One region of the Streptomyces sp. NPDC056452 genome, then DNA from elsewhere that is predicted to be linked to it. Evidence: riboswitches for the same ligand, from Rfam matches in the RefSeq annotation. Region 1 holds a riboswitch; the other holds the start of a gene.

Region 1 (14,197 bases):
AGCCTCCCCCGGTGCCCGGCAGCCCCCGCCCGGCCGGAGTTCCGCAGTCTCCCCTCAGGGGGCGGGGAAGCCGACCGGCCAGGTGTGCACCGGCTCGCCCGCCTGCATCAGCTCCCCGTAGCGCCGGGTGGTGGCAGCCAGCGCGGCCTCGCGTTCGAGGCCTGCCTCCAGCGCCCGGTGGTACGTGTCGACCTGCCAGGAGGCCCCGTTCACCCGGAGCCTGCAGCGCTCCTCGATGACGCCGAGATAGCGGTCGCGGTCCGCGGGTTCGATGTTCCAGGCGTCGAGCCCCGCGGCGGCGAGGGGCAGCAGTTCGTCCCGCACCAGCTGGACCGCGGGCACCTTCGCGACACCGCCCGAGCGGCCCGGGCGGGGCCAGAGCAGCTCCGCGTCGATTCCGTGGCGGCAGGCGGCGTCGAAGTTCTCGGCGGCCGCCTCGAAGGGCAGCCGTGTCCACACCGGCCGGGACTCGTCGGCCAGCGCGCGCACCAGGCCGTAGTAGAAGGCGGCGTTGGCGATCACATCGGTGACCGTCGGGCCGGCGGGCAGGACCCTGTTCTCCACCCTGAGGTGGGGGATGCCGTCGGCGAGGCCGTATACCGGCCGGTTCCATCGGTAGACCGTGCCGTTGTGCAGTACGAGCTCGGCCAGCGTGGGAACGCCGCCCTCGTCGAGCACACGCAGGGGTTCCTCGTCGTCGCAGATCGGCAGCAGCGGCGGGAAGTAGCGCAGATTCTCCTCGAAGAGTTCGTGGGCGGAGCTGATCCAGCGCTCCCCGAACCAGGTCCTCGGACGGACGCCCTGATTCGTCAGCTCGGGTGGCCGCACGTCTGTGGCCTGCAGGAACAGTGGTGGCCTCGACTCCCGCCAGAGCTCCTTGCCGAACAGGAAGGGGGCGTTCGCCCCGAGTGCGATCTGGACGGACGCGATGGCCTGGGCGGCGTTCCACACGTCCGCGAAACGGGCCGGCGTCACCTGCAGGTGGAGCTGGACCGAGGTGCACGCCGACTCGGGCGCAATGGAGGCGGAGGTGGCGACCAGGCGTTCGACGCCCTCGATATCGAGGGCGAAATCCTCGCCGCGCGCCGCGGCCATTTGATCGTTGAGAAGCGTGTAGCGGTCCACGTCCGACAGATTGGCCGAGACCACGTCGTGGCGGCCGAGAGTCGGCAGGATTCCGATCATCATGATCCCGGCATCGACCTCGGCGGCCTTCCTGTGGGCATATGCAAGTCCGGTACGGAGCTCCTCGGCGAGCTGATCGAAAACCCGTCCGCTCAGCCGGTGCGGAAGGATATTTACTTCCAGGTTGAACATCCCGAGTTCGGTCTGGAAATCCCGGCTGGCGATCCGCTGGAGCACCTCCGCATTCCGCATCCTCGGCATACCGTCGGAGCCCGCCAGATTGAGTTCGATCTCCAGACCCATGAGATTTCTGGGACGATCGAACCTCTCCTCCGACAGGAGCCTCTCCAGCCCCTCCAGGCACTGGGAGAGCTTTTTCCGGTACGCCTGCCGATCGGACAGGTCAAAGGCGCCCGCCACGACCTTCTCGCCCATCGAAGGGTCCCTCCTCGAGTGGGCGGCCCGCGGCCCAGGCCGCTCGCATCACGATCGATAATGCCCAGACGGGGTGATCTATAACGCCCCGATGTCCACGGGTACCCGCTAGTCTGGCGACAGAAGCCGGGGGCACATTCCTTCGGCATGCGGCCATTGCACAGTCGCTGCTGGATGCGTGGTAGAAACACCGATGGGTTTCAGCCTACCGCTGTGTCGGAAGAAAACCTGGCAGGGGGCGTCCGGGGCCTGCCGAACCAACACGAACTCCGCATTTCAAAGGCTCGATCCCACCTTGCGTGCAATATGTGGGACAGCTAGACGAAACACCGTGTGAACACTTGTCGTATAAACTCTGCGAACGAGGCAGAGAGTTGACGCACCGGCCCGTCCGCCCGTCACCGGCCTTCCTCTGGCCCCGCACGCCGACAGCGCCGTCTGCACACCCGCCCACGCATCACCGTGTCTCCAAGTGAGAGGCGACCCACTATGCCGCTGCATGTTTCTCCGGCCCCAGCGCCCGCACTGCGCAGCGTTCTCGCGGCACTCGGTTCTCCCACCGCAGTCCGCGAGGCCCACACGCCCGCTCTCCGGTCCGTCCAGGGATCGCTGAGCCCCGAACTGCCCCTTCCGGTCCACGTACTCGACCGGATCGTCCCGGACGACTCCACGCCCCGCACCCGCCTGGCCGGCTGGCGCTTCCTGATCCGCAGCGGCGAGCGCGCCGTGGCCGCCGCGGACACCATGCTCACCGCCGACGGCTGGACCTTCTCCCACTTCTTCGAGGGGCCGTACATCGTCTCGACCGAACTCGCCGTACGGCAGGCGGATTCGGCGGCAGCGCACTACCAGCCGCGCCTGCTGTCCGTGCCGGAGCTCTACATGCTCACCCTGTGGCTGCACGCAGACACCGAAGCAGATGCCGGGGGAGGCACGCTCGCCCCGACGGATGTGCTGGTGCCCCTCGCGCCCGCGCCTCCCGGAATCACGGCCCACCGACCGCACCGCGTCTCCGATCTGCTTCCGGTCATGACGATGCGTGTCACCCCGGCTCCGCTTCCCGGCCTGCCCGGTCTCCTCGGGTCCCCTGCCTGATCCTCGAACGCCATGCGCCCCCGCCGTGCACCACGGCGGGGGCGCATCCGTACCCGTCCGGACTAGCCCCTTCAGGCCACCCCGAACCACCCGAAGGGACAGTGCAGTTGCGTTGAACCGTCCGGCCGGGTGATGCGTCATGAGAGGAGAAGAGCAGCTGCTGCGAAATCCCTGCGGAAAGACGCCCGTAGGGCAACACTGGGACCGGACCGACTGATACGGGGGCGGCCATGAACACATCGTCAAGCCGCAGGACACTCGACTCAACGCAGCGAAAGAACCCATCCATGTGCCAGCACCAGCCACCCTGCCCGACCGCCGACTCCAACGACCGGGAAGCCGCGCGCCTGACGGCCCACCACCCGGAACAGGGCTGGAGCCTGCTGTGCAACGGCGTCCTGCTCTTCGAGGACACCGGTGAGCTGCTCCCGGACGGGCAGATCATCGCCCCGCACCGGCCGCTGAAGACCGGCCAGGTGATGAAGGCCGCCTGACCGCGGCCGGAGAAACACGGGGGCCGGCCCGGAGAAGTCTCCGCACCGGCCCCGAAGGTGTCCGCGTTCCTACTGGTCGTACTCGTCCAGCGGCGGGCAGGAGCAGACCAGATTGCGGTCGCCGAAGGCGCCGTCGATCCGGCGCACCGGCGGCCAGTACTTGTCCGAAGGCGTGACGCCGGCCGGGAAGACAGCCTCTTCGCGGCTGTAGGCGTGCGTCCACTCGCCACCGAGCGCAGCCGCCGTGTGCGGGGCGTTGCTCAGCGGGTTGTCCTCCGCGCTCCATGCACCGGATGCGACCTTCTCGATCTCACCGCGAATGGCGATCATCGTGTCGCAGAACCTGTCGAGCTCCGCGAGGTCCTCGCTCTCGGTGGGCTCGATCATCAGCGTCCCGGCCACCGGGAACGACATCGTCGGCGAGTGGAAGCCGTAGTCGATCAGCCGCTTGGCGACGTCGTCGATGCTGACGCCGGTCGCCTTGGAGATCGGGCGCAGGTCCACGATGCACTCGTGCGCGACCAGACCGGCCGGGCCGTTGTACAGGATCGGGAAGTGCGGTTCCAGACGCTTGGCGATGTAGTTGGCCGCGAGTACGGCGACCTGCGTCGCACGCTTCAGTCCCTCGCCGCCCATCAGGCGCACGTACGCCCAGGAGATGGGCAGAATTCCGGCCGAGCCCCACGGGGCTGCCGAGATCGGGCCGACGCCGGTCTCGGGGCCCGCGGCGGGCTGCAGCGGGTGGTTGGGAAGGTACGGCGCCAGGTGCGCACGGACACCGACCGGGCCGACGCCCGGGCCGCCGCCGCCGTGCGGGATGCAGAAGGTCTTGTGCAGGTTCAGGTGCGAGACGTCGCCGCCGAACTTGCCCGGCTTGGCGAGGCCCACCAGCGCGTTGAGGTTGGCGCCGTCGACGTACACCTGACCGCCCGCGTCGTGCACCTCGCCGCAGATCGCGGCGACGTGCTCCTCGAAGACACCGTGGGTGGACGGGTAGGTGATCATGAGGACCGCGAGTTCGTCACGGTGCTTCTCGATCTTGGCGCGGAGGTCGTCGATGTCGACCTCGCCGTCGTCGGCGGTCTTCACGACGACGACCTTCATGCCCGCCATCACGGCGCTCGCGGCGTTGGTGCCGTGCGCGGAGGACGGGATGAGGCAGACCGTACGCCCCTCGTCGCCGTTGGCCCGGTGGTAGGCGCGCACGGCCAGGAGGCCGGCGAACTCGCCCTGGGAGCCGGCGTTGGGCTGGATGGAGACGGCGTCGTAGCCGGTGACCTCGGCGAGGCGCTCCTCGAGCTCGCGGATGAGGGTGAGGAAGCCCTGTGCCTGCTCGGCCGGCGCGAACGGGTGCAGCGCACCGAATTCGGGCCAGGTGATCGACTCCATCTCGGCGGTGGCGTTCAGCTTCATGGTGCAGGAGCCGAGCGGGATCATGCCGCGGTCCAGCGCGTAGTCGCGGTCGGCGAGCTTGCGCAGGTAGCGCAGCATCGCCGTCTCGGAACGGTGCTGGTGGAAGACCGGGTGGGCGAGGACTGTGTCGGTACGAAGCAGGTTCCCGGGCAGCGCGTCGTCCGCGGCGGCATCGAGGGCCTCGACGTCGCCGCCGGCTCCGAAGGCGGCCCAGACAGCCGCGATCTGCGCACGGGTGGTGGTCTCGTCGCAGGCGATGGAGACGTGGTCGGCGTCGACGAGCCGCAGGTTCACTCCGCGCTCGCGGGCATCGGCGACCACGCCGGCAGCACCGCCGGGGACGCTCACGGTGAGCGTGTCGAAGTAGGCGCCGTGCACCACGTCGATACCGGCGGCGCGCAGGCCGTCGGCCAGGATCGTGGCGTACCTGTGGGTGCGCCACGCGATCGTGCGCAGACCGTCGGGGCCGTGGTAGACGGCGTACATCCCCGCCATGACGGCGAGCAGTACCTGCGCGGTACAGATGTTGCTGGTGGCCTTCTCCCGGCGGATGTGCTGCTCGCGGGTCTGGAGGGCGAGGCGGTACGCCTTGTTGCCGTCGGCGTCGACGGAGACGCCCACGAGACGGCCGGGCAGGCTGCGCGCGAACTTCTCTCGGACAGCCATGAAGCCTGCGTGCGGTCCGCCGAAGCCCATCGGGACGCCGAAGCGCTGCGTGGTGCCGACGGCCACGTCCGCGCCCAGCTCGCCGGGCGAGGTGAGCAGCGTCAGGGCCAGCAGATCGGCTGCGACGGTGACGATCGCACCGAGCTCGTGGGCACGGTCGATGACGGGCTTGATGTCACGGACCGCTCCGGAGGCACCCGGGTACTGCAGCAGGACACCGAAGACGCCGCGCTCGGCGACATCGGCCGGAATTCCGTCGGTGAGGTCGGCGACGACCACCTCGACGCCGGTCGGCTCGGCGCGGGTCCGGATCACGGCGACGGTCTGCGGCAGGGTGTCGGCGTCGACCAGGAAGACGCCGTTCCTGACCTTGCCGACGCGCCGTGCGAGCGCCATGGCCTCGGCAGCAGCCGTGCCCTCGTCGAGGAGGGAGGCACCGGAGGTGGGCAGACCGGTCAGGTCGGCCACCATCGTCTGGAAGTTCAGCAGGGCCTCGAGCCGCCCCTGGGAGATCTCCGGCTGGTAGGGCGTGTACGCCGTGTACCAGGCGGGGTTCTCCATGACGTTGCGCAGGATCACCGGCGGGGTGAACGTGCCGTAGTAGCCGAGCCCGATCATCGGTGCGAGCACCTGGTTGCGGTCGGCGAGGCGTCGCAGCTCGGCCAGGACCTCGGCCTCGGTACGGGCAGCCGGAAGGTCCAGCGCCTCGGCGCTCTTGATCACGTCCGGCACGGCAGCGGCGGTGAGCTCGTCGAGGGAGCCGTATCCGACCTGGGCGAGCATCTTGGCCTGGGCCTCGGCATCGGGCCCGATGTGGCGCTGCTCGAAGGGAATGCCCTGCTCCAGCTGGGAGAGCGGAGTGCGACGGGGGGTCATGATGGAGGCCTCCTGGTCTCACGACCTGCGAGGGGCACCACGGCGTGGCTGCCCGAACGGCCTCCCCATCTGTCATCTCGACCTGAGAGCTTCACCGGCACGCCCTGAGGCATACCGGCTTTCACCGTCGGTGAGGATGGGGCCCGCGACGGCACGTGCCGTACGGATCCCGTCCTGCTTTCCAGAGTGACCTCGTCCGTGCGGTACGGGGGCCTGAGAGATTCCGGGGAGGAGTTGCTCCTTCGGCGCCTCCGGATTTCTCCGGAGGACTCTCCCGCACAGGGTCAGCAGCCGTGTTCCAGCCTACCAGCGGGTCGGCGCCGGCCGTCTCGAGTGGCCGAAGGCCCGGATCTGGCCTTTCGTAGTGCCTGTGGAGCAGTTGCGACCACCCTGACCGCAGTGCGACCAGTGGGAGGCACCGTGCAGACCGACATCGATCCGCGCAGCCTGATCGGCCGCAAGGCCTACGACCGCCAAGGCTCCAAGATCGGAACGGTGGACGAGGTCTATCTCGACGACGCCACCGGTGTACCCGAGTGGGCGGCCGTGCGCACCGGGCTGTTCACCCGGGACGCCTTCGTCCCGCTGGAACCGAGCGAATTCGTCGACGGCACCCTGGTGATCCCCTTCGACCGCGCCCTGATCAAGGACGCCCCCGATTTCGGTGTCGGCCGTCATCTCTCCCCCGAGCAGGAGCTGCAGCTCTACCGTCATTACGGGCTGGACTCCGCCTCGCCGGGCGGTACGGGGCCGGACAGGGACTTCGGCAGGCTGGCCGGCCACGAGGAGTAGTCCACGGGGTCCCTCACCAGGGGAAGCGGGTCGGCCGGCTGGAGCTGCGGATCGTCGACGCGGAACGTGCGCACCCGGCCCGGCCGCTCCCCCGGTTCCTCGAACCGGACCGTGACACGGCCGACACCGCTGCCCTGCACCCAGCCGTGGCCGTGGACGTCGTGCCGTACGTCATGGCCTGCGGGCCACCTCCGGCCTGCGAGCCGGTCGGCCTGCTCCTCGGCCGCCTCCTCCTCCGTGACCGGCTCGTCGGGGGCACCGTCCGCCCCGTCCTCCGACTCGTCCGACAGCGCCTGCCGTGCGTCGGCGGCCTGTGCGAAGAGATCCTCCTGGGTGAAGTCCGCCAGGCCGGTGACGCCCACTCCGAGGAGCCGTACGCCCCCGGTGGTGTCAACGGCCTCCAGCAACCGCGCCGCGGCCTCCCTGACGACCGTGGGGTCGTCGGTGGGGCCGCGCAGGGTCTCGGAGCGGGTGAGCGTGGAGAAGTCGTACCGGCGCACCTTGAGCACGACGGTCCGCCCCGACCTCCCCGCGCCCCGCAGGCGCTCCACGCACCGCCCGGCCAGCCCCTCCACCTCGGTCCTGACCCGGACCCGGTCGTGCAGGTCCACGTCGAAGGTGTCCTCGACCGATACCGATTTCGCGTCCCGTTCCGCGACGACGGGGCGGTCGTCGTGCCCGAGTGCCATGCGGTACAGCGCGACGCCGTGCGCCTTGCCCAGCAGGCGGACGAGCTCGGCCTCCCCCGCGTCGGCCAGGTCCTGGACCACCGTCATCCCCGCACGCCGCAGATGGTCCCCGGTGGCGGGCCCGACGCCCGGCAGGATCCGCACGGACATGGGTGCGAGCAGTTCGCGCTCCGTACCCGGCTCGATGAGCAGGAGACCGTCCGGCTTCGCCTCCTCCGAGGCGATCTTGGCCAGCATCTTCGAACCGGCCAGACCGACCGAACCGCTGAGTCCGGTGACACCTCTGATAACCGTGCGCAGCTGCTCGCCGATCGCACGGGCCGATGCCGCGTCGTCGGCGACCCCACCGGCTTCCAGGTCGACGAACGCCTCGTCCAGGCTGAGCGGCTCGACGAGCGGCGACAGCCGCCCGAGGAGCTCCATCACCTGGTCGCTCACCGTCCGGTAGAGGGCGAAGCGCGGCACCAGATAGGCGGCATTGGGTGCCAGTCGTCTCGCCTGCCCCATGGGCATCGCCGAATGCACACCGAAGCGCCGGGCCTCGTACGACGCTGTGGCCACCACCCCGCGCATCCCCAGCCCGCCCACCACCACCGGTTTGCCGCGCAGGCTGGGTTTCGCCGCCTGCTCGGCAGAGGCGTAGAAGGCATCCATGTCCAGATGCAGGATGGTGGGAGCGGATCTCACATCAACCGATGCTGCCCTATGCCACTGACAACGGGCCTGCTCCGCGCCCGTGCGGCGCGCGGGGCAGGCCCGGTGGCTCAGCCCGCGCGGTTGCGCCGCCGGGCCAGTTCGTCCGCGGGGTTGTTGCCGATCAGTGTCTCCCCCGTGTCGACCCGCTCGCCGTGGAGCTGGGAGAGGGTCGCGTCGACATCACGCCAGACGACGCCCACGGCGATACCGAATACTCCCTGGCCCCCCTGGAGCAGATCCACGACCTCGTCGGGCGAGGAGCACTCGTAGACCGTCGCCCCGTCGCTCATGAGGGTCATCCGTTCGAGATCCGTGAATCCGCGGGCCCTCAGGTGCTGGACCGTGGTGCGGATGTTCTGCAGCGCGACACCTGTGTCGAGGAACCGCTTCACGATCTTGAGGAGAACGACGTCCCGGAAACTGTAGAGGCGCTGCGTCCCCGATCCGTACGCCGGACGCACGCTCGGCTCCACCAGGCCCGTACGGGCCCAGTAGTCGAGCTGTCGGTAGGTGATACCGGCCGCCGCGCACGCCGTCGGCCCCCGGTAGCCGATGTCACCTGCCACTACCGCACCGTCCGCTGCCACCGCCGCCGGCTGAACCGGCTGTCTGATGGTGTGGTCGGCCGCACTGCTGTGCTGCCGGTACGGCCCACCCGCAGCCGTACCGTCGCCGCTGCTTCTCACGCCGACCTCCGTCCTTGACCTGCCATCTCGAAGGTAGGCAGTCACCAGGGGTGCGTCAACGATCGCCACACTCGGCACGCCGAGTGATAATCACCCTGAGGGTGGTTTCCCGTGTCTCATTTCCGGGAACGGCTTCTCGGATGCGGGCACCGCGCGGGACGGTCACTGACTGTTCGTACCGAAGTCCTCCGGCGAGATCTGGTCGAGGAACTCACGGAACTTCTCGACCTCGTCCTCCTGCTCGTCCGGGATGGCGATCCCGGCGTCGTCCAGCACACCGTCACTGCCGTAGATCGGCGTTCCGGTGCGCAGGGCGAGCGCTATGGCGTCGGACGGTCGCGCGCTCACCTCGACTCCGCTGGCGAAGACCAGCTCCGCGTAGAAAACCCCTTCTCTGAGGTCCGTGATCCGGACCTCGGTGAGCTCCTGGCCGACGGCCTCGAGCACATCCTTGAAGAGATCATGGGTCAGCGGCCTGGCCGGAGCCATGCCCTGCTGGGCGAAGGCGATCGCGGTCGCTTCCCCAGGGCCGATCCAAATGGGGAGGTACCGGTCGCCTCCCACTTCACGCAGGAGCACGATCGGTTGGTTGGAGGGCATTTCCACCCGGACACCCACAACGTCGAGCTCGTTCACACAGCAACCCTAGGACGTGCCCGCCATGTTTGGATAGTCGGGCTCCGCCGCGGTCAGTGGAACCGGACCTTGAGGGCGGTCTGCACGAAGGCCGCGTGAAGCCGGACGGACAGCTCGGCGAGCTCTCTCGCGGTGGCCTCCGCATGGGCCCTGGTCTGCGGATTCCGGTGCCGGCGCAGGGGCGCGACCACCTGTTCGACCAGTCCTGCCTCACGGTCCGCGGCGGCCTTGACCGCGCGCAGATGCCGAGGTTCCAGACCGAATCGCCCCAGATCCGCCACAAGTCTCGCGACGGTCGCCGCCTCGGCGTCGTAGCTTCCCTCGGGCGAGGCTGTGATCAGCCCGTAGGACTCCCACTCGACGAGCTGGTCCTCGCTGACGTCGGCGGCGGCAAGAAGCTCGGAGCGCCCGATCCGGGCGGCTGTGGCCCGGCCGGGGTCCGGCTCCCAGCGACCGTCCACGAGCTCGCCCTGTCCGCCGCCGGACGGCAGCGTGGCCTGCTCACCGCGGGCGAGGGCGTCGAGGTGCTCACGGATGACCTTGAGCGGCAGGTAGTGGTCCCGCTGCATGCGCAGCACCTGGGCCAGCCGCTCGACGTCGGCCGGGCTGAACTTCCGATAGCCGGAGGGCGTCCGCTGCGGCTCGATGAGCCCCTCGGCCTCCAGGAAGCGGATCTTGGAGATCGTCACTTCGGGAAACTCGTCGCGCAGCTCCAGAAGCACCGTACCGATGCTCATGGCGCGCTCGTCCGCTGCGGCGGTGCCGTGGCCGGCACCGCCTGTCGGTGTTCGCAGCATGAACCTTCCTGGGGGTCCTTCCGGACGCAGTCCGGGGGGTCAGACGCCCCGCTGGCTCGCGTAGAAGACCAGCCGGTACTTGCCGATCTGAACTTCGTCGCCGTTGGACAGCAGGACGGAATCGATGCGCTCACGGTTGACGTAGGTGCCGTTGAGGCTGCCGACGTCGCCCACGGTGAAACTACCGTCCGGGCTCCTGCGGAACTCCACATGGCGCCGCGACACGGTCACGTCGTCGAGGAAGATGTCGCTCTGCGGGTGACGGCCCGCTGTGGTCAGCTCTCCGTCCAGCAGGAAGCGGCTGCCGGAGTTCGGACCTCGGCGCACCACCAGGAGCGCGGATCCCGCGGGCAGCGCGTCGACGGCTGCCTGTGCCTCCGGCGAGAGGGAGGGAACGGCCGTCTGTCCCGTCACCTCGGCCTCGTACGCCTCGATGCCGGAGATCGAGATCGTCGAGGTCGTCTCGGAGGCACGCTCGGGCACTCCGCCCCGCAGCGGCGCACCGCAGTTGGAACAGAAACGGCTGGCCTCGCCATTGCGATGGCCGCACCTCGTACAGACCGGCATGGAGGAGCCCTCCGGGGCGGGGGTGAACCCTCCACCCGTACTTGAGGTTGATGGTTCCCCGAAACCTATGCGCCCGGCACCGGCAGGGTCAACAGACGACGCGCCGGAGGCACTCCGCTGGTCCCCCGGCGATCCCGGCACCTCATCGCGGAAGAGCGGGCGCTCCGAGCCCTGCTCCTCGGCGCCCTGACCCTGGCGCGGAGCACGGTGGCGAGCAGAGCCGCTGTCCTCGCGTGCGCTCTTTCCGAACAACTTCGCAAACAACTTCACGGGCGTTTCCCCTTGACCGAAATAGACCCGCCCGTGGGGCAGGACGAACCCTGAATGAACACACCTGCCGACCCGGACATCCTCACAACGTCCGTATCCACCCGACAGTTTCCACCACGCGCCACCGATCCGATGCGCCGACCCCCCGCAACCCCGTGCCTGTGTCCTGCGGGCCGCGTGCGCCAAGGCCTCACTGGGGCGACGACCGAGCGTAGTCAGGCAGCTTCGCCGGTCGCAAGGCGTCGACGACGATCTCCTCGGCCTGTGCCACCTCAGCCGTGGCCTGCTCCTTCTCGAGCGTCTGCACCACTCCGCCGGGGATGTTCAGCGCCGGCTCGAGGTCCTGCGGTTTGCCGATCACCTTGAACTCGTACGGAGAGCGGATCCTGCGGCCGTCCACCCTCAGGTCTCCTCCGTCGCCGGAGAAGTAGGTATTGGCCACCACCCGCACGCCGTTGATCTCGATCGCTTCGGCACCGGCCGCCCGCAGCTCCTGGATGGCGTCGAGAAGCATGTCCGGTTCGACGGCACCGCTCGGGTCGTTGATGGTGAGGGTGATGCCGGGTCCCTTGGCCGCGACCGTACCCGCGAGGATGCCGAGCTGCCGCTCCTTCTCGCGCGTCTGCTTGCGGGCCTCCTCCGCCTGGTCGGAGCTGTTCTCCAGCTCCGTGCGCTGGTCGTCGAGGCGTTGCTTCTCGTCCTCGAGCCGCTGGGTCCGGTTGTCGAGCTCGTCGAGGATGCGGACCAGGTCCTCCTGGCGGGCACCGCGCAACGCGCTGTTGTCACTGTTCGACCTGACCTGGATCGCCAGCCCCAGCCCGAGCACGAACAGCAGGAGCGCCACGATGAGTTGGGCCCGGCTCACCCTGGGCGGCCAGAGGCCCGCCAGCAGCCGCTGGCGCCCGGAGGACTCCTCGGGCGGGTCGGCGCCGGTCTCGGGGGCGGGCGCGGGGACCTCTGCGGGCAGCTCGCCGGCGGGTCCCTCGTTGCGCGGGTTCTCGTCGTTGCTCATCGGCCTCAAGCCCGGAAGACGTGCCGGCGGATCGCCGCGGCGTTGGAGAAGATGCGGATACCGAGCACGACCACCACACCGGTGGAGAGCTGGGCGCCCACACCGAGTTTGTCGCCGAGGAACACGATCAGTGCGGCCACCACGACGTTCGAGAGGAACGACACGACGAAGACCTTGTCCACGAAGATCCCGTCGAGCATGGCACGCAGACCTCCGAAGACGGCGTCGAGCGCGGCCACAACGGCGATCGGCAGGTAGGGCTCGACCACCGCCGGCACTTCGGGCCGGACCAACAGTCCGACCACGACTCCCACGACGAGGCCCAGTACGGCGATCACGATGTGCCCTTCCCTGTTTCTGCCGCACCACTGCGCGTGTCTGCGGCCTGAGGCTCTGCTGTGCGTACGATCAGGCTCGGCGCGGCCGGAAGGCGCACCTGCTCCTGCTCGGAGATGCTGGTGCGGATGTCGAAGCTCTCGTGCAGCGCCTGCAGATACAGGCCGTCCGCGCTGTCCTGGAAGGCGTCGGCGAGTTTCTTGCCGTCCCCCACCGCCAGCACCGTATAGGGCGGCACCAACGGCCTGTTGTCGACCAGTATGGCGTCGCCCGCCGCGCGGATCGCGGAGAGGGCCGTCAGCCGCTGTCCGTTGATGGCGATCGCTTCGGCCCCGGACTGCCAGAGGCCGTTGACCACGCGCTGCATGTCACGGTCGCGCACCCGCCCGGTGTCCGCGAAGCCGGTCGACTCACGCGGCCCGCCGCCACCCTGGTCGGTGTCCTTGGCGTCATCGACGACGAGCTTGATTCCGGGCCCCTCGACCGCGGTCGCTCCGGAGAGCAGCGCTACCAGCCCGCCCTTGGCCCCGCCGTGCTGTTCGAGCGCCTTGCGCTGCCGTTCGCCGACGTCCTTGCGCAGTTCGTCGACGTCCTCCTGCAGCGCGTCCGCCGCGGTCGTCTCCGCGTTGACACGGTCGATGAGCTCTTCGCGCTCCTTCGCCACGACCGGCGCCGCGACCTGGGCCTCGGCGGCACCGAGCGTCACGACGAGAGCCGCCACCACGAGGCCTGCCGCGAGGCCCAGCTTCGACTTGAGTGTGCGGGGCATCCCCGCACTTCCGTCGGCCTTGCGGCGCGCGGCAGCCTCGGCATATCCCTCGTCGAGGCTGTGGTCCATCACGTTGGTCAGCAGCGACATGGACGCGTCGGGGCGGGGACGCGGCGGGGTGCTACTCCGATCGGGGGGCGGCTGCGACATGCCGCACATCGTCGCACGTCATGACTGCTGCCGCCGAATGGCCCCACCGGTGGCCCGGAAGCCGCTGCACAACGGCGTCCGGGCCACCAGGCCCGACTCAGTCGCCCGCGCTGTCCACGATCGCCGACCACTCGTCGAGCAACGCCTGGGCCGAGGCGTCATCGGGGCCTTCGGCCCACAGATGGGTGACGGCCTCCGCCCTGTCGGGCAGCACCATCACCCAGCGGCCGTCGGTCTCCACCACCCGGACACCGTCGGTGGTGTCCACACTGCGCTCCCCTGCCGCCTCCACGACCCGCCGCATGACGAGACCCTTGACCGCCCAGGGCGTCGCGAGGTCACGGCGCAGCACATGGGCACGCGGAATGCGGGCGTCGATCTGGCTCAGCGTGAGCTGGGTCCGGGCCACGAGCCCGATGAGCCTGACGAAGGCCGCCGAGCCGTCGAAGACGCTGCTGAACTCGGGAATGATGAAGCCGCCGCGCCCGTCACCACCGAAGATGGTGGCGTCCTCGCGCCCCACCCTCGTCAGGTCGTCCGGGGACGTGGTCGTCCACTCCACCTGTGTGCCGTGGTACGCGGCCACCTGTTCGGCGACGCGGGTGGTGGTCACCGGCAGGGCCACGCGCCCGCTCCGCCGCTCGGCCGCCACGAGGTCGAGCATGACCAGCAGGGCCCTGTCGTCCTCGATGA
Region 2 (14,197 bases), on a different contig from region 1:
CGAGTGGTCGGTCACCGCGTTCCGCAGTGCGATGTACGCGGGAAGGCTGCGGGCCGACTCCGGGAGATCGATTCCCGCGGTGATCTCATGGAGGTCCAGGAAGGGCTGCATGGCAACCGAGTCGCGGCGGTGCTTCACGAAGTCGGCCCGGCTCGGCACCTGTCCGGCGGCGCGTTCGACGGCTTCCGCGTAGTAGGTCCACAGCCAGGACACGGTGTCACGGCGGAACTGCCGGATCCAGACGGGTGACCTGCCCAGGCAGGTCCGCTCGCGCAGGCCGTCCAGTGCGCGCTCCATGGGGCCGTGCGGTTCGGCGCCGTCCAGGACGTCCACCAGCCGGGCGATCGCCTCCTCGCACATGTGCGGGTCGCGTCCGGCCGGTCCGTCGTCGAACTCGTCGTCGACCAGGAACGCCCAGAAGAGCCACTGGCAGAAGAGATCGAGATGCTTCTGCGAGGCCTCCGGGAATATGAGGGATATCCAGAGTTCGGGGCGAGTGCGGAGCATCTTCTTCCGGGCGACCGGAGTCAGGGCGAGGCCGTTCTCGTCCGCCCATTCCCAGGCGGCCTTCTTGGTTTCCTCCACACCTGGGTTACACCCTGCGCTCTGGAACGGCATATGAAACACCGGTAAAACAATCTGGCTCATTGGTGCCCCTCGTCGAGAATGCTGCGAATGAAGGATGGGAGCGGGGATTTCATCGGCGCGACGTACCGGTGCCGGCCCGCCGGAGCGGACGCCTGGCACCCACCAGCTCTGGGCAGAGGGTCACCGTACGAGGTGAGGTGGCCGTCACGGTCCTCCTTCCTCTGCCAGGGGCCTGGACATCGGAGCCGGATCCGCGAGCCGGTGGGGCGACCGCGTCACCATGCGTCACGTCAAGTGAACCCCTTGTGGGCGACAGAGGGAAGCCACTTGTGACCGAAATTGCATGATCGCTGCGAACAGCTGCTCATCTATGAGCACTTAGGGGGCTTCTGGGGTTGGGTGCCGGAGCAGCACCGTCCGGCACCGTCGTAGCCTCTCTTCTCGCTCCGGCTGCCGTTCCCCCCGGACCGTGAAGCCCGCCCGCCCACGACCCTCGGGAGACCCATGCCGCCCCGGACGCACCCCGCTCGGCCGCCCGCCCTGCCCGGCGCACTGCTCCTGGCCACCACCCTGCTCGCCACCGGCGTGAGCGGCTGCTCCGCGCTCTCCCCGTTCAACACCTGTGACGACACGGCGACACGGGTGAAGGCACTGCGAGCCCAGCCGATCCTGGAATCCGTTCCGGAGGGGGCGACCGCCCCCAAGGACTTCGCCTCGGTGCCCGCGGGCTGCATCGACGACAGCGGCGACGCCTGGCTGTACGCCGAACGCGTCTACGCCTTCCCCGGCCCCCGGCAGGAGGTCGTGGACTTCTACCGCGCCACCGCCGGGGCGGACGGCTGGCGCCTGCAGTCCGCACCGTCGGGCCTGAGCGCTCCCGAAACAACGGCGGGACTGTGCTTCACCAGAGGCGGGGACGGCGATTCCCTCCTGCTGACCGTGCAGTTCACCACAGCCCGCCGGCTGAAGATCGAGCACGACTACAAGGCCGGACCGGAGTTCGACTCGGGCTCCGGATTCGAGCTAGAAGTCGGCTCCGAGACGGACGGGGCGAGGACCGGCTGCTTCGACTGACCCACGGGACAGCCCTTAGCACTCGATGATGTTCACGGCGAGCCCGCCGCGTGCCGTCTCCTTGTACTTCACGCTCATGTCCGCGCCCGTCTCCTTCATGGTCTTGATGACCTTGTCGAGGGAGACCTTGTGGCTGCCGTCGCCGCGCAGCGCCATCCTGGCCGCGGTGACGGCCTTCACGGCCGCCATGCCGTTGCGCTCGATGCACGGGATCTGCACGAGGCCGCCCACCGGGTCGCAGGTCAGGCCCAGGTTGTGCTCCATGCCGATCTCGGCGGCGTTCTCCACCTGCTCGGCGGAGCCGCCGAGGACCTCGGCGAGGGCGCCCGCGGCCATCGAGCAGGCGGAGCCGACCTCGCCCTGGCAGCCGACCTCGGCGCCGGAGATGGAGGCGTTCTCCTTGAAGAGCATGCCGATGGCGCCGGCGGCCAGCAGGAAGCGGACGACGCTGTCGTCCTTCTCGGCCTCGGTGCAGCCGCCCGCGGCGAAGTTCATGTAGTAGTGCAGGACGGCGGGGATGATGCCGGCGGCGCCGTTGGTCGGGGCGGTGACGACACGGCCGCCCGCGGCGTTCTCCTCGTTGACGGCCATCGCGTAGAGGGTGATCCACTCCATCGCGTTCGCCTGCGGGTCGCCCTCGGCGCGCAGCTGGCGGGCCGAGTTCGCGGCACGGCGGCGGACCTTCAGACCGCCCGGCAGGATGCCCTCGGTGGCCATGCCGCGCGTGACACAGGCCTGCATGACGCGCCAGATCTCCAGGAGGCCGGTGCGGATCTCGTCCTCGGTGCGCCAGGCCTTCTCGTTCTCCAGCATGAGGGAGGAGATGGACAGGCCCGTCTCGCGGGCGAGCCGCAGCAGCTCGTCACCGGTGCGGAAGGGGTGCTTGAGGACGGTGTCGTCCGGGACGATCGGGTTCTCGCCGGCCACCGCGTCCTCGTCGACGACGAAGCCGCCGCCGACCGAGTAGTACGTCTTCTCCAGGAGGAGGGTGCCCTCGTGGTCGTACGCGAAGATCGTCATCCCGTTGGCGTGGTACGGCAGCGCCTTGCGGCGGTGCAGGACCAGCTGCTCGTCGGTGTCGAAGGGGATCTCGTGCATGCCGAGGAGGCTGATGCGCCCCGTGGAGCGGATCTCCTCGACCCGGCTGTCGGCGCCCTCGACGTCGACGGTGCGGGGGGACTCGCCCTCCAGGCCGAGCAGGACGGCCTTGGGGGTGCCGTGGCCGTGGCCGGTCGCGCCGAGCGAGCCGTACAGCTCCGCCCGTATCGATGCGGTGTGGGCCAGCAGGCCCTCGTTCTTGAGGCGGCGGGCGAACATGCGCGCCGCGCGCATCGGGCCGACCGTGTGGGAGCTGGACGGGCCGATGCCGACCGAGAAGAGGTCGAAGACCGAGATGGCCACGGGAGGACTCCTAAAGGGGTTGGTAGACGCCGTTGTCTGCCGGGTGGTGCGGGCCGGGCCGGTGGGCCCGAAGAGCGCGGGGACAAGGGTGGGGGCACCGTGCTCACTGTTCAGTGTGCGCGGTGCCCCCACCCGACGTGCAAACTGCGGGTGACCTACTTGAGGCCGGGGTACAGCGGGAACTTCTCGGCCAGCGCGATCACGCGGGCCTTCAGGTCGTCGGCGTCGAAGGCCGGCTTCAGCGCGGAGGCGATGATCTCGGCGACCTCGGTGAAGTCCTCGGCCTGGAATCCGCGGGTGGCCAGCGCCGGCGTACCGATCCGCAGGCCCGAGGTGACCATCGGGGGGCGCGGGTCGTTCGGAACGGCGTTCCGGTTGACCGTGATGCCGACCTCGTGGAGGCGGTCCTCGGCCTGCTGGCCGTCCAGCTCGGAGTTGCGCAGGTCCACCAGGACCAGGTGCACGTCCGTGCCGCCGGTCAGGACGGAGACGCCGACCTCGGTGACGTCCGGCTGCACCAGACGCTCGGCGAGGATGCGGGCACCGTCCAGGGTGCGCTGCTGGCGCTCCTTGAACTCCTCGGTCGCCGCGACCTTGAAGGAGACCGCCTTGGCCGCGATCACGTGCTCCAGCGGGCCGCCCTGCTGACCGGGGAAGACCGCCGAGTTGATCTTCTTGGCGAGCTCCTGCGTCGACAGGATGACGCCACCGCGCGGACCGCCGAGGGTCTTGTGCGTGGTGGTCGTGACGACATGGGCGTGCGGCACCGGGTTGGGGTGCAGCCCCGCGGCCACCAGGCCCGCGAAGTGGGCCATGTCGACCATCAGGTACGCGCCGACCTCGTCCGCGATGCGGCGGAACGCGGCGAAGTCGAGCTGACGGGGGTACGCGGACCAGCCGGCCACGATCAGCTTCGGCTTGGACTCCTTGGCGAGGCGCTCGACCTCGGCCATGTCCACGACGCCGGTCTCGTCGACGTGGTACGGGACCACGTTGTAGAGCTTGCCGGAGAAGTTGATCTTCATGCCGTGGGTCAGGTGACCGCCGTGGGCCAGGTTCAGGCCCATGATCGTGTCGCCCGGCTTCAGCAGCGCGAACATCGCGGCGGCGTTCGCCTGCGCACCGGAGTGCGGCTGGACGTTCGCGGCCTCGGCGCCGAACAGCGCCTTGATCCGGTCGATCGCGATCTGCTCGACCACGTCGACGTGCTCGCAGCCGCCGTAGTAGCGGCGGCCGGGGTAGCCCTCGGCGTACTTGTTGGTGAGGACGGAGCCCTGCGCCTCCATGACCGCGACCGGAGCGAAGTTCTCCGAAGCGATCATCTCGAGGGTGGACTGCTGGCGGTGGAGCTCGGCGTCGACAGCGGCGGCGACGTCCGGGTCCAGCTCGTGGAGGGAGGAGTTGAGAAGCGACATCAGGGGGTCCCTTGGGTCTCAGTTGCCGGAGAACTCGGAGTACTCGTCGGCGGAGAGCAGGTCCTTCGGCTCCTCCGCGACGCGTACCTTGAACAGCCAGCCGCCCTCGAAGGGGGCGGAGTTCACCAGCGCCGGGTCGTCCACGACGTCCTGGTTGGCATCGGTGACCTCGCCGGTCACCGGCGAGTACAGGTCGCTGACCGACTTGGTCGACTCGAGCTCACCGCAGGTCTCGCCCGCGGTCACCGTGTCACCGACCTCCGGGAGCTGGGCGTAGACGACGTCGCCGAGGGCGTTGGCCGCGAACTCGGTGATACCGACCGTGGCCACACCGTCCTCGAGGGCCGACAGCCACTCGTGCTCCTTGCTGTACCGCAGCTGCTGGGGGTTGCTCATGACCTGAATTCTCCTGTACGCGGGGGAGTGCTGATGAACGGTGGTCTTACGGTGTGAGACGGGACTACGTCACGTGCGGGACGCCCCGTTGTCACTTCTGACGCTTGTAGAAGGGCAGTGCGACGACCTCGTACGCCTCGTGGGTACCCCGGATGTCTACGCCGACGCCCTCGGTGCCGGGCGCGGCGTGCGCCGCGTCCACGTACGCCATGGCGATCGGCTTGCCCAGCGTCGGCGACGGCGCGCCGGACGTGACCTCGCCGATGACCTTGCCGCCGGACTCGCCCACGGCGACAACGGGGAAGCCGGCGCGCGGCACCCGGCGGCCCTCGGCCACCAGGCCGACGAGCTTGCGGGGCGGGGCGGTCTCGGCACGCTCGGCGGCGGCCAGCAGCGCCTCGCGGCCGACGAAGTCGCCCTCCTTCTCGAACTTTACGACCCGGCCCAGCCCCGCGTCGAACGGGGTCAGCGCGGTGGTCAGCTCGTGCCCGTACAGCGGCATGCCCGCCTCCAGGCGCAGCGTGTCGCGGCAGGAGAGGCCGCACGGGATCAGGCCGTGCGGGGCGCCCGCCTCGGTGAGTGCCTTCCACAGCTGCTCGGCGTGCTCGGGGGCGACGAAGAGCTCGAAGCCGTCCTCGCCGGTGTAGCCGGTACGGGCGATGAGTGCGGGGACACCGGCGACGGTGCCGGGCAGGCCCGCGTAGTACTTCAGCCCGTCCAGGTCCGCGTCCGTGACCGACTTCAGGATGGCGGGGGACTCGGGGCCCTGGACGGCGAGCAGCGCGTAGGCGTCGCGGTCGTCGCGCACCTCGGTGTCGAAGTCCCCGGCGCGCCCGGCGAGCGTGTCGAGCACGAGCTGTGCGTTGCCCGCGTTGGCGACGACCATGTACTCGCTCTCGCCCAAGCGGTAGACGATCAGGTCGTCCAGGATCCCGCCGTCCTCGGCGACGATCATCGTGTAGCGGGCCCGGCCCACGCCGACGGTGGCGATGTTGCCCACGAGCGCGAAGTTCAGGAAGGCCGCGGCCTGCGGTCCGGTGACGGTGATCTCGCCCATGTGCGACAGGTCGAAGAGCCCGGCCCGGGTGCGAACGGCGTTGTGCTCGTCGCGCTCACTGGCGTACCGCAGGGGCATGTCCCAGCCGGCGAAATCGGTCATGGTCGCGCCCAGGGATCGATGCAGCGCATCGAGGGCGGTGAGACGGGAGGCGGGGGCAGTGCTCATGGGCATGGCTCCAGGGCATGACGACAGAGGACGTTCCCTCCCCATCTGTCATCGGAACCTGAGAGGTTCGCCGAGAGCCCCTGAAAGGGTCAGCCCCTACGGGGGTCGGCTTGCACCTTGGGTGGAGCCGCGCGAGCGGCCCGCTTTTCAGATCTGCCTCATCCACGCGGTACGGGGCCTGAGAGATTCAAGGGAGGAACTTGCTCCTTCGGCGCCCGGCGCACACAGTGACCGGGACTCTCCCGCGCGGATTCAAACGGCCGGTATGCAGTTGGCGGGGTCATCATCGCACGCATTGCGCCAGAGTGGGGCGACCGGATCCGCGCAGGCACCCGGGGCCGTTCGGGTGCCGACACGTGCGACCGGAACCAGTTGTGCCGCATTACCTTTTCTTTACACTTCTTGGGCAGGTCAGGTGTGGGTGACTCGGCAGGGGGAGGGCGATGACGTTGCAGCCGTACGCGACGACCGCAGGGGCAGCACGCGGTGCGATGCCCGCGCAGCAGGGTGCCCGCACTCGGGAGCTCCTGGGTACGCACGCTCCGGTGGTGCGGGATCTGCGGGGCAGGAAGGGACTCGGCGCGCGGAGCCTGGACTTCGTGGCGGGCGATGTGGTGGTGGTCTCCGGACTGCCCGGCAGCGGGAAGTCGACGCTGATCCGGCGCGCGGTGCAGGAGCACGCCATCGACTCCCAGGACACCAGGGACCGCTGGGCGGGCTCCCTGCCCGCCTTACTCCCCTACGCCCTCTACCGGCCGCTGGTCCGCGCCGCGCACTACCTCGGGCTGTGGCGGGCGCTGCGCTCCGGCGGATCCGTCGTCGTGCACGACTGCGGAACCCAGGCCTGGGTGCGGCGCTGGTTGGCCCGCGAGGCCGGGCGCCGGGGGCGCACACTGCACCTCGTGCTGCTCGACGTCACCCCTCATGTGGCCAGGGCGGGCCAGCGGGAGCGCGGACGGGGTGTCTCCGGATACGCCTTCGCCCGGCACCGCGGTGCGGTCGGACGCCTGCTGCGCGACACGGAGAGCGGACTGCTGCCGCCCGGTTGCGCGTCCGCGGTGCTGCTCGACCGGGAGGCCGCCACGGCGATCGAACGGATTTCGTTCGCAAACGCATAGACCGGTGAGCTCCGTCCGGCCGTCCGGAATCTGGACGGTCCGGCGGCCCGGCCTGCACTGTTTCCCGTGTCACTGCCGTCCGGGCGCGGCTCGGACTAAGGTTTCTGCCGCACAGCATGGCGAGAAAGGGACACAGACACCGTGGACATTCCGGCCCAGGCCCCCGTCCATCCGCAGTACGGATGGCCGGCCAACGAGCTCGAGGAAGTGCTCAGCGCTTCCCTCGGCGTGCCCGGAGCCGGCGGCCGCCTGGTCGAGGTGCTCGGCCGCAGCCGCGTCTGGGTGCCCCTGCCGAACGGTGGCGGGCCCGACAGCCCCGACCTCGACCTGCCGACGGTCGACATCGACGGCGCCGCGTACGTACCGGTGTTCAGCTCCGAGGCCCAGTTCCTGCACTGCGTCGGCGCGCATTTCTCGTTCACCGTCGCGCCCGCCCGTGAATTCGCCCGCGGGCTGCCCCCGCAGCTGGGCATCGCCGTCAATCCCGGCGGGGCGGTCGGTGTGCCGCTGCCGCCGCCGGCCGTCGCCGAGCTCTGCCGGGCCGGGCGCACCGCGCTGGACGGGCCCTCCGGCGGGCGGGTCCGGCTCTACGAGCCGGACTGGAAGGAGGACCCCGTCGACTTCCTCGCCGCGGTGGCCGGCGAATTCCAGGACATCGGTGTCGTGAGCACCGCACGCAGGGCGCTGGCCAGCATCGAGGGCGGCGACCCCGTCCTCTTCGTCGGTGTCGAGTTCGCCACCTGGGACGGCGCCGGACAGAGCGCCCCGATGGATGCGCTGGGCCGTGCGCTGGGCCGGGTCCAGCTGCCGTGGCCGGTCAATCTGGTCCTGCTCGACGTGGCCCAGGACCCCGTGGGGGACTGGATGCTGGAGAAGGTACGGCCGTTCTACCGGCGCGAGGGGTACTGAGTCCGCTTCGCCCGTGGCGTCAAGCCGGTGTCAGGGGCGGCGCATAAGCTGGTTTGATGGCGAGGCCGCACCCTTTGTGCCCGGGTGCGGGACAACAGCACCGCGGCACGACGGGGCAGCGGAACGAAGAGGGGCGGGACCCAGGGTGAGTGCGTCAGGCACCGCGGAGGCCGGGCAGGTCGAGCACATGCTGCGGCAAGTGGCCCCCGGGCGCCTCGACGCCTACGAGGCGCTGCTGCAGGCCCTGACCGACGGCCGGGTCTGGATGCTGCTCTGGCACGGCACGGCGGGCTCGCCCGATGCCCAGTACGGCAACATGGAGATCGACGGCATGGGCTACGCCCCCTGCGTGACCTCCGCCCAGGAACTCTCGGCCAGCGGCTGGAACCGGTCCCACGAGCTGGTCACCGGCCGCGAGATCGCCCGGTCCCTCTTCCCCGACCGCTGGGGTATCTGGCTCAACCCGCACGCCCCCGGCGGCGGCGTCGGCATCCCCTGGCTGGACCTGCGCCGCATCGCGACAGGCCTCGACCGGATGCCCGCGGGCCCGCTGCAGCTCTCCGAACCCGCCATCGAGATCCCGCAGTTCTACGCCCTTCTGTCGCACAACGCCCACCGCACCCCCGCCGTCCGCGCGCTGCGCCGGGCCTGGGTGCAGCCCGCGCTGGGCGCCCCGTACCTCGCGATCGGGCTCGATCTCTACGACACGGGCCGGCCCTCCGTCGACGCGGTCCGCGCGATGATGCAGCAGTCGATCGGAGTGGTCCCCGACGGACTGCCCGTCTCGACGGTGTCCATGTCCGACGAGTACGACCCCGTCGCCATGTGGCTGCGTGCCAACTCCCGTCCGTTCTACGACCGCGAGGCGCACGCCCCGGCGGGCCCGCCGCCCGCTGCCGCGCCGGGGTACGGCTACCCGCCCTCGCACCTTCGCTGAACCCGCCCCGATGTCGAACCGGTTAACAAGCGCGGGCAGGATGTCCCGTATCTGGTCGGTTTGTTGAGTGTCCGGGTCTCAGGTAGGTATCACCGCTATGCGGACTGTTCTCCGGGCTGCTTCGCGAATGTAGTGTTCGGGCGAATCAATACCTCTCCACACACTGCTGACCTGGGGTGGACCCACATGCGAATATTCAAGTCCCGAACTGTTCGGGTGATCACGGCGGCTGTCGCCGTCGGCCTGATCGCCACGGGCTGCTCCAGCGAGCGGGACAACGATGCCAAGGACGGAGCGAAGGACACCTTCGTCTTCGCAGGTGCGGGCGACCCCGGGTCCCTGGACCCGGCGCTGGCCAGCGACGGTGAGACCTTCCGTGTCACGCGTCAGGCCTTCGAGGCCCTGCTCGAGCACGAGCCCGGCGGTTCCAAGCTCGTCGGCGGACTCGCCGAGAAGTGGGAGAGCGACCCCGCCGGCAAGGTGTGGACGTTCAACCTCCGTAAGAACGTGAAGTTCCACGACGGCGAGGAGTTCAACGCCGCCGCGGTCTGCGCGAACTACGACCACTGGTTCAACTGGGCGGGTACGTACCAGTCCAGCGCGGTCTCGTACTACTGGCAGTCCATCATGGGCGGCTTCGCGAAGAACGAGGACCCCGAGGCGCCGAAGGCGAACTACAAGTCCTGCACCGCGAAGGACGCCAACACGGCGGTCATCGAGGTCAACGAGCCCTCGGCGAACCTGCCCGGCGGCTTCTCCCTGCAGGCCCTGGCGATCCACTCGCCGAAGGCCCTCAAGGAGTACGAGAAGCAGGACGCGACCGCCAAGGGCGACGCGATCACGTACCCCAAGTACAGCCAGGAGGCCGGCACGGTCGCCGGCACCGGCCCGTACAAGATCACCAAGTGGAACAAGAGCAACAAGGAAGTCAGCCTCGCGCGCTTCGACGACTACTGGGGCGCCAAGGCCAAGGTGAAGAACCTGGTCTTCCGCACGATCGACACCGAGGAGGGCCGCCGCCAGGCGCTCCAGGCCGGTGACATCGACGGCTACGACCTGGTCGCACCCGCGGACATCAAGACGCTGGAGTCCGAGGGCTACGAGGTCCCGACCCGTGACGTCTTCAACCTCTTCTACGTGGGCATGACCCAGTCGAAGAACCCGGCGCTGAAGAAGCCCGAGGTCCGGCAGGCCATCGCGCACGCCATCGACCGCGAGAACATCGTCAAGACCCAGCTGCCCGAGGGCGGCAAGGTCGCCACGCAGTTCATGCCCGACACGGTCGCCGGCTTCTCGGACAAGGTGAAGCAGTACCCCTTCGACACGAACAAGTCGAAGCAGCTTCTGAAGGCCGCCGGTGAGAGCAAGCTCTCGCTCGAGTTCTGCTACCCGACCGAGGTCACCCGCCCCTACATGCCTGCCCCGCAGGACATGTTCGAGCTGATGAAGGCCGACCTCGAGAAGGCCGGCATCACGGTCGTCCCGAAGGCCATGAAGTGGGCCCCGGACTACCTGGACGCCACCGAGGCCGGCTCCTGCGCCCTGCACATGCTGGGCTGGACCGGTGACTTCAACGACGGCTTCAACTTCATCGGTACCTGGTTCGCCGGCGCCGACAAGCAGTGGGGCTTCAAGGACGACAAGGTCTTCGACTCGGTGAACGCCGCTTCGAAGGTCGTCGACCCCGCCGGACGCGTCGAGGCCTACAAGAAGGCCAACGAGACCATCATGGAGTACCTGCCGGGTCTCCCGATCTCGTCCTCGCCGCCCGCGATCGCTTTCGCCAAGAACGTCAACCCGCCGAAGGTCTCCCCGCTGACGCAGGAGAACTTCGCCGAGGTCTCCTTCAAGTAACCGCACATCAGTGGGCTCGCCCGGCCACCCCTTCCCGGTGGCCGGGCGAGCCCACTTTTCGACACGTCAGAAAGGGGCACGCGGGGTGCTGCGACTCGTCGTACGAAGACTGCTACAGCTCATACCCACCCTGCTCGGCCTGTCGGTTCTGCTCTTCCTGTGGCTGAACCGGCTGCCCGGCGGACCCGCCTCAGCGATCCTGGGCGAGCGGGCGACCGAAGCCGAAGTGGCGCGCATCAACCGGGTGCTGGGGCTCGACGAACCCGTCTACGTCCAGTACTGGCGCTTCCTCAAGCGCATCTTCGAACTGGATCTCGGCACGTCCACCCAGACAGGCCAGCCGGTGTGGGACGAGTTCGTCCTGCGCTTCCCGGCCACCGTGGAGCTCAGCGTCGCCGCGATCGTCATCGCGGTCCTGATCGGCATCCCGATGGGCTACCTCGCCGCCCGCCACCGCGGTGGCTGGCTCGACGTCGCCTCGGTGTCCGGGTCGCTGATCGGCATCTGCATCCCCGTGTTCTTCCTCGCGCTGATACTCAAGGGCATCCTCGCCGTCCAGCTGCACATCTTCCCGAGCTACGGACGGCTCTCCACCGGTCTCGACGCCACGAACATCACGGGATTCGCCACCCTGGACGGCCTGCTGACCGGGGAGCTCGACGCGACCTGGGACGCGATCATGCACCTGGTGCTGCCCGCGATCGCCCTCGCGACCATTCCGCTCGCCGTGATCGTGCGCATGACCCGGGCGAGCGTCCTGGAGGTCCTCGGCGAGGACTACATCCGCACCGCCGAGTCCAAGGGCCTGGAGAAGCGGGTCGTTCGCGGCCGTCACGTGCTGCGCAACGCGCTGCTCCCCGTGGTCACCGCGGTGGGCCTGCTGACCGGAAGCCTGCTGTCGGGCGCGGTGCTGACCGAGTCGGTCTTCTCCTTCGGAGGTATCGGCTCCTTCATCCGTACCTCGATCGACGCCCGCGACTACCCGGTGCTGGTCGGGTTCATCCTCTTCATCGCGATGGTGTACGTCCTCATCAACCTGCTGGTCGACCTCGCGTACAGCATCATCGACCCGAGAGTGCGGGTGCACTGACGTGACGACATTGACCAACAGGGCCGACAAGATCGACCGGCTCGCCGAACTGACCCAGCAGACCGAGTCGACCTCGGGCGCGAGCCTGTGGCGCGAGGCCCTGCGGCGGCTCAGGGGCAGCAAGATGGCCATCATCGGCGCGGTCGTCATCGGCGTGTTCGTGGTGCTCGCGATCGTGGGACCGTGGATCGCCCCCTACAGCCCCACCGCCCAGACCTGGCGCGGCGAAGTCTTCACCAACCAGGGCAAGTTCGTCGGCATGCGCGGCGAGAACTGGTTCGGCCTCGACCACCTCGGCCGCGACCTCTTCTCCCGCATGCTCGTCGGTGCACGCCAGACCCTGCTCGTGGGTGTGGTCTCGATGCTCATCGGCCTGGTCATCGGCGCGATCGTCGGTGTGCTGTCCGGTGCCGCCGCGACCCTCGGCGGCAAGGTCGGTCAGCGGATCGACACCGTGATCATGCGTATCACCGACCTCATGCTGTCGCTGCCGTCACTGCTCCTGGCGGTCTCCATCGCCGCCGTGATGGGCCAGTCCCTGACCACCGTGATGATCGCCGTCGGCGTCGTCCAGATCCCCGTCTTCGCCCGTCTGCTGCGCGGCTCGATGCTCGCCCAGGGCGGTGCGGACTACGTACTGGCGGCCAAGGCGCTCGGCATCCGGAAGAAGCGGATCGTCCTCACGCAGATCCTGCCCAACTCGCTGAGCCCGGTGATCGTCCAGGCGACGCTCAGCCTCGCCACCGCGATCATCGAAGCCGCGGCCCTGTCCTATCTCGGCCTCGGCAACCCCGACCCGGCGATCCCGGAATGGGGCGTCATGCTCTCCCAGGCGCAGCGGTTCTTCGACAACGAGCCGATGATGGCCGCCTATCCGGCCGTCGGGATCATCATCACCGCACTGGGCTTCACCCTGCTCGGCGAGGCCATGCGCGAAGCCCTCGACCCGAAGCTGCGAGGCTGATCTCCCATGGCACTGCTCAATGTTGACCAGCTCAGCGTCACCTTCGGCGGACGCGGCCGCAAGGACTCCGTCGCGGTCGACGGTGTCTCCTTCACCGTGGACCAGGGCGAGGTCGTCGGCCTGGTGGGCGAGTCCGGCTGCGGCAAGTCCGTGACCTCGCTCGCCCTGATGGGCCTGCTGCCCGACAAGGGCGTGAAGGTCGGCGGACGCGTGGAGTTCGACGGCCAGGACCTGCTGACCATGAGCCGGCGCAAGCTCCGCGACATGCGCGGCAGTCAGCTCGCGATGATCTTCCAGGACCCGCTGTCCTCGCTGAACCCGGTGATCCCCATCGGCATCCAGGTGACCGAGATCCTCCAGCGGCACCGCGGCCTGAAGGGGGAGGCCGCCCGCAAGGAGGCCGCCCACCTGCTGGACCGGGTCGGTATCCCGGACCCGCGCCGGCGCCTGAAGGAGTACCCGCACCAGCTGTCCGGCGGTATGCGGCAGCGTGCGCTCATCGCCATGGCGGTGGCCTGCGCACCCCGGCTGCTCATCGCCGACGAGCCGACCACCGCGCTCGATGTGACCATCCAGGCCCAGATCCTGGAACTCCTCAAGGAACTGGTCGACCAGGAGGGCACCGCCCTGCTGATGATCACCCACGACCTCGGGGTCGTCGCCGGCATCTGCGACCAGGTCAACGTCCTGTACGCGGGACGGGCGGTGGAGTCCGCGGACCGGCGTGAGCTGTTCGCCGCACCCACGCACCCGTACGCCCACGGGCTGCTCGGGTCCATCCCGCGTCTGGACGCACCGCGCGGGGAGCCGCTCCACCCGATCCGCGGATCGATCAACGACAAGATCGCCTGGGCCGACGGCTGCGCCTTCGCGCCCCGCTGCGATTTCTACACGATGGAGTGCCTCACGGGCACTCCCGAACTGACCGAACCACGCACGGCCGGACACCAGGTGCGCTGTGTCAACCCGGTCCTGCCCAAGGCGGAGGTTTCGGCATGAGCCTGCTCGAACTCGACGATGTGAAGGTCCACTTCCCCGTCAAGAAGGGTGTCTTCTTCGACCGTACGGTCGGACACGTGTACGCCGTGGACGGCATCTCGCTGAGCGTCGAGGCCGGACAGACGTACGGGCTCGTGGGCGAGTCGGGCTGCGGCAAGACGACCCTGGGCCGGGCCGTGCTGCGGCTCGTGGACATCACCTCCGGTGAGGTCGTCTTCGACGGCACC

Evidence for each region. A riboswitch is a leader RNA that binds a small molecule or an ion and turns the genes downstream of it on or off. The one in region 1 is predicted to bind glycine.
Region 2: linked by a shared signal. The riboswitch ahead of gcvT (glycine cleavage system aminomethyltransferase GcvT) and the one ahead of gcvP (aminomethyl-transferring glycine dehydrogenase) in region 1 are both predicted to bind glycine.

The regions. Positions count from the first base shown of each region.
Region 1 covers NZ_JBHTRI010000003.1:300,456-314,652, forward strand. The annotation lists gene ACFQ6X_RS05200 (glutamate--cysteine ligase) at 55-1,560, opposite strand; gene ACFQ6X_RS05205 (hypothetical protein) at 2,050-2,655, shown strand; gene ACFQ6X_RS05210 (DUF5999 family protein) at 2,943-3,149, shown strand; gene gcvP (aminomethyl-transferring glycine dehydrogenase) at 3,219-6,104, opposite strand; glycine riboswitch at 6,296-6,391, opposite strand; gene ACFQ6X_RS05220 (PRC-barrel domain-containing protein) at 6,525-6,896, shown strand; gene ACFQ6X_RS05225 (DNA polymerase IV) at 6,818-8,272, opposite strand; gene ACFQ6X_RS05230 (MerR family transcriptional regulator) at 8,350-8,967, opposite strand; gene ACFQ6X_RS05235 (bifunctional nuclease family protein) at 9,130-9,603, opposite strand; gene ACFQ6X_RS05240 (MerR family transcriptional regulator) at 9,657-10,400, opposite strand; gene ACFQ6X_RS05245 (FHA domain-containing protein) at 10,440-11,366, opposite strand; gene ACFQ6X_RS05250 (DUF881 domain-containing protein) at 11,428-12,249, opposite strand; gene ACFQ6X_RS05255 (small basic family protein) at 12,255-12,587, opposite strand; gene ACFQ6X_RS05260 (DUF881 domain-containing protein) at 12,584-13,504, opposite strand; gene ACFQ6X_RS05265 (sugar phosphate nucleotidyltransferase) at 13,602-14,197, opposite strand, start outside.
Region 2 covers NZ_JBHTRI010000005.1:49,042-63,238, forward strand. The annotation lists gene ACFQ6X_RS06700 (terpene synthase family protein) at 1-618, opposite strand, end outside; gene ACFQ6X_RS06705 (hypothetical protein) at 1,093-1,662, shown strand; gene ACFQ6X_RS06710 (L-serine ammonia-lyase) at 1,678-3,063, opposite strand; gene glyA (serine hydroxymethyltransferase) at 3,219-4,478, opposite strand; gene gcvH (glycine cleavage system protein GcvH) at 4,497-4,874, opposite strand; gene gcvT (glycine cleavage system aminomethyltransferase GcvT) at 4,966-6,099, opposite strand; glycine riboswitch at 6,257-6,354, opposite strand; gene ACFQ6X_RS06730 (AAA family ATPase) at 6,543-7,217, shown strand; gene ACFQ6X_RS06735 (enhanced serine sensitivity protein SseB) at 7,359-8,126, shown strand; gene ACFQ6X_RS06740 (enhanced serine sensitivity protein SseB C-terminal domain-containing protein) at 8,272-9,063, shown strand; gene ACFQ6X_RS06745 (ABC transporter substrate-binding protein) at 9,250-10,917, shown strand; gene ACFQ6X_RS06750 (ABC transporter permease) at 11,003-12,007, shown strand; gene ACFQ6X_RS06755 (ABC transporter permease) at 12,009-12,971, shown strand; gene ACFQ6X_RS06760 (ABC transporter ATP-binding protein) at 12,978-13,970, shown strand; gene ACFQ6X_RS06765 (ABC transporter ATP-binding protein) at 13,967-14,197, shown strand, end outside.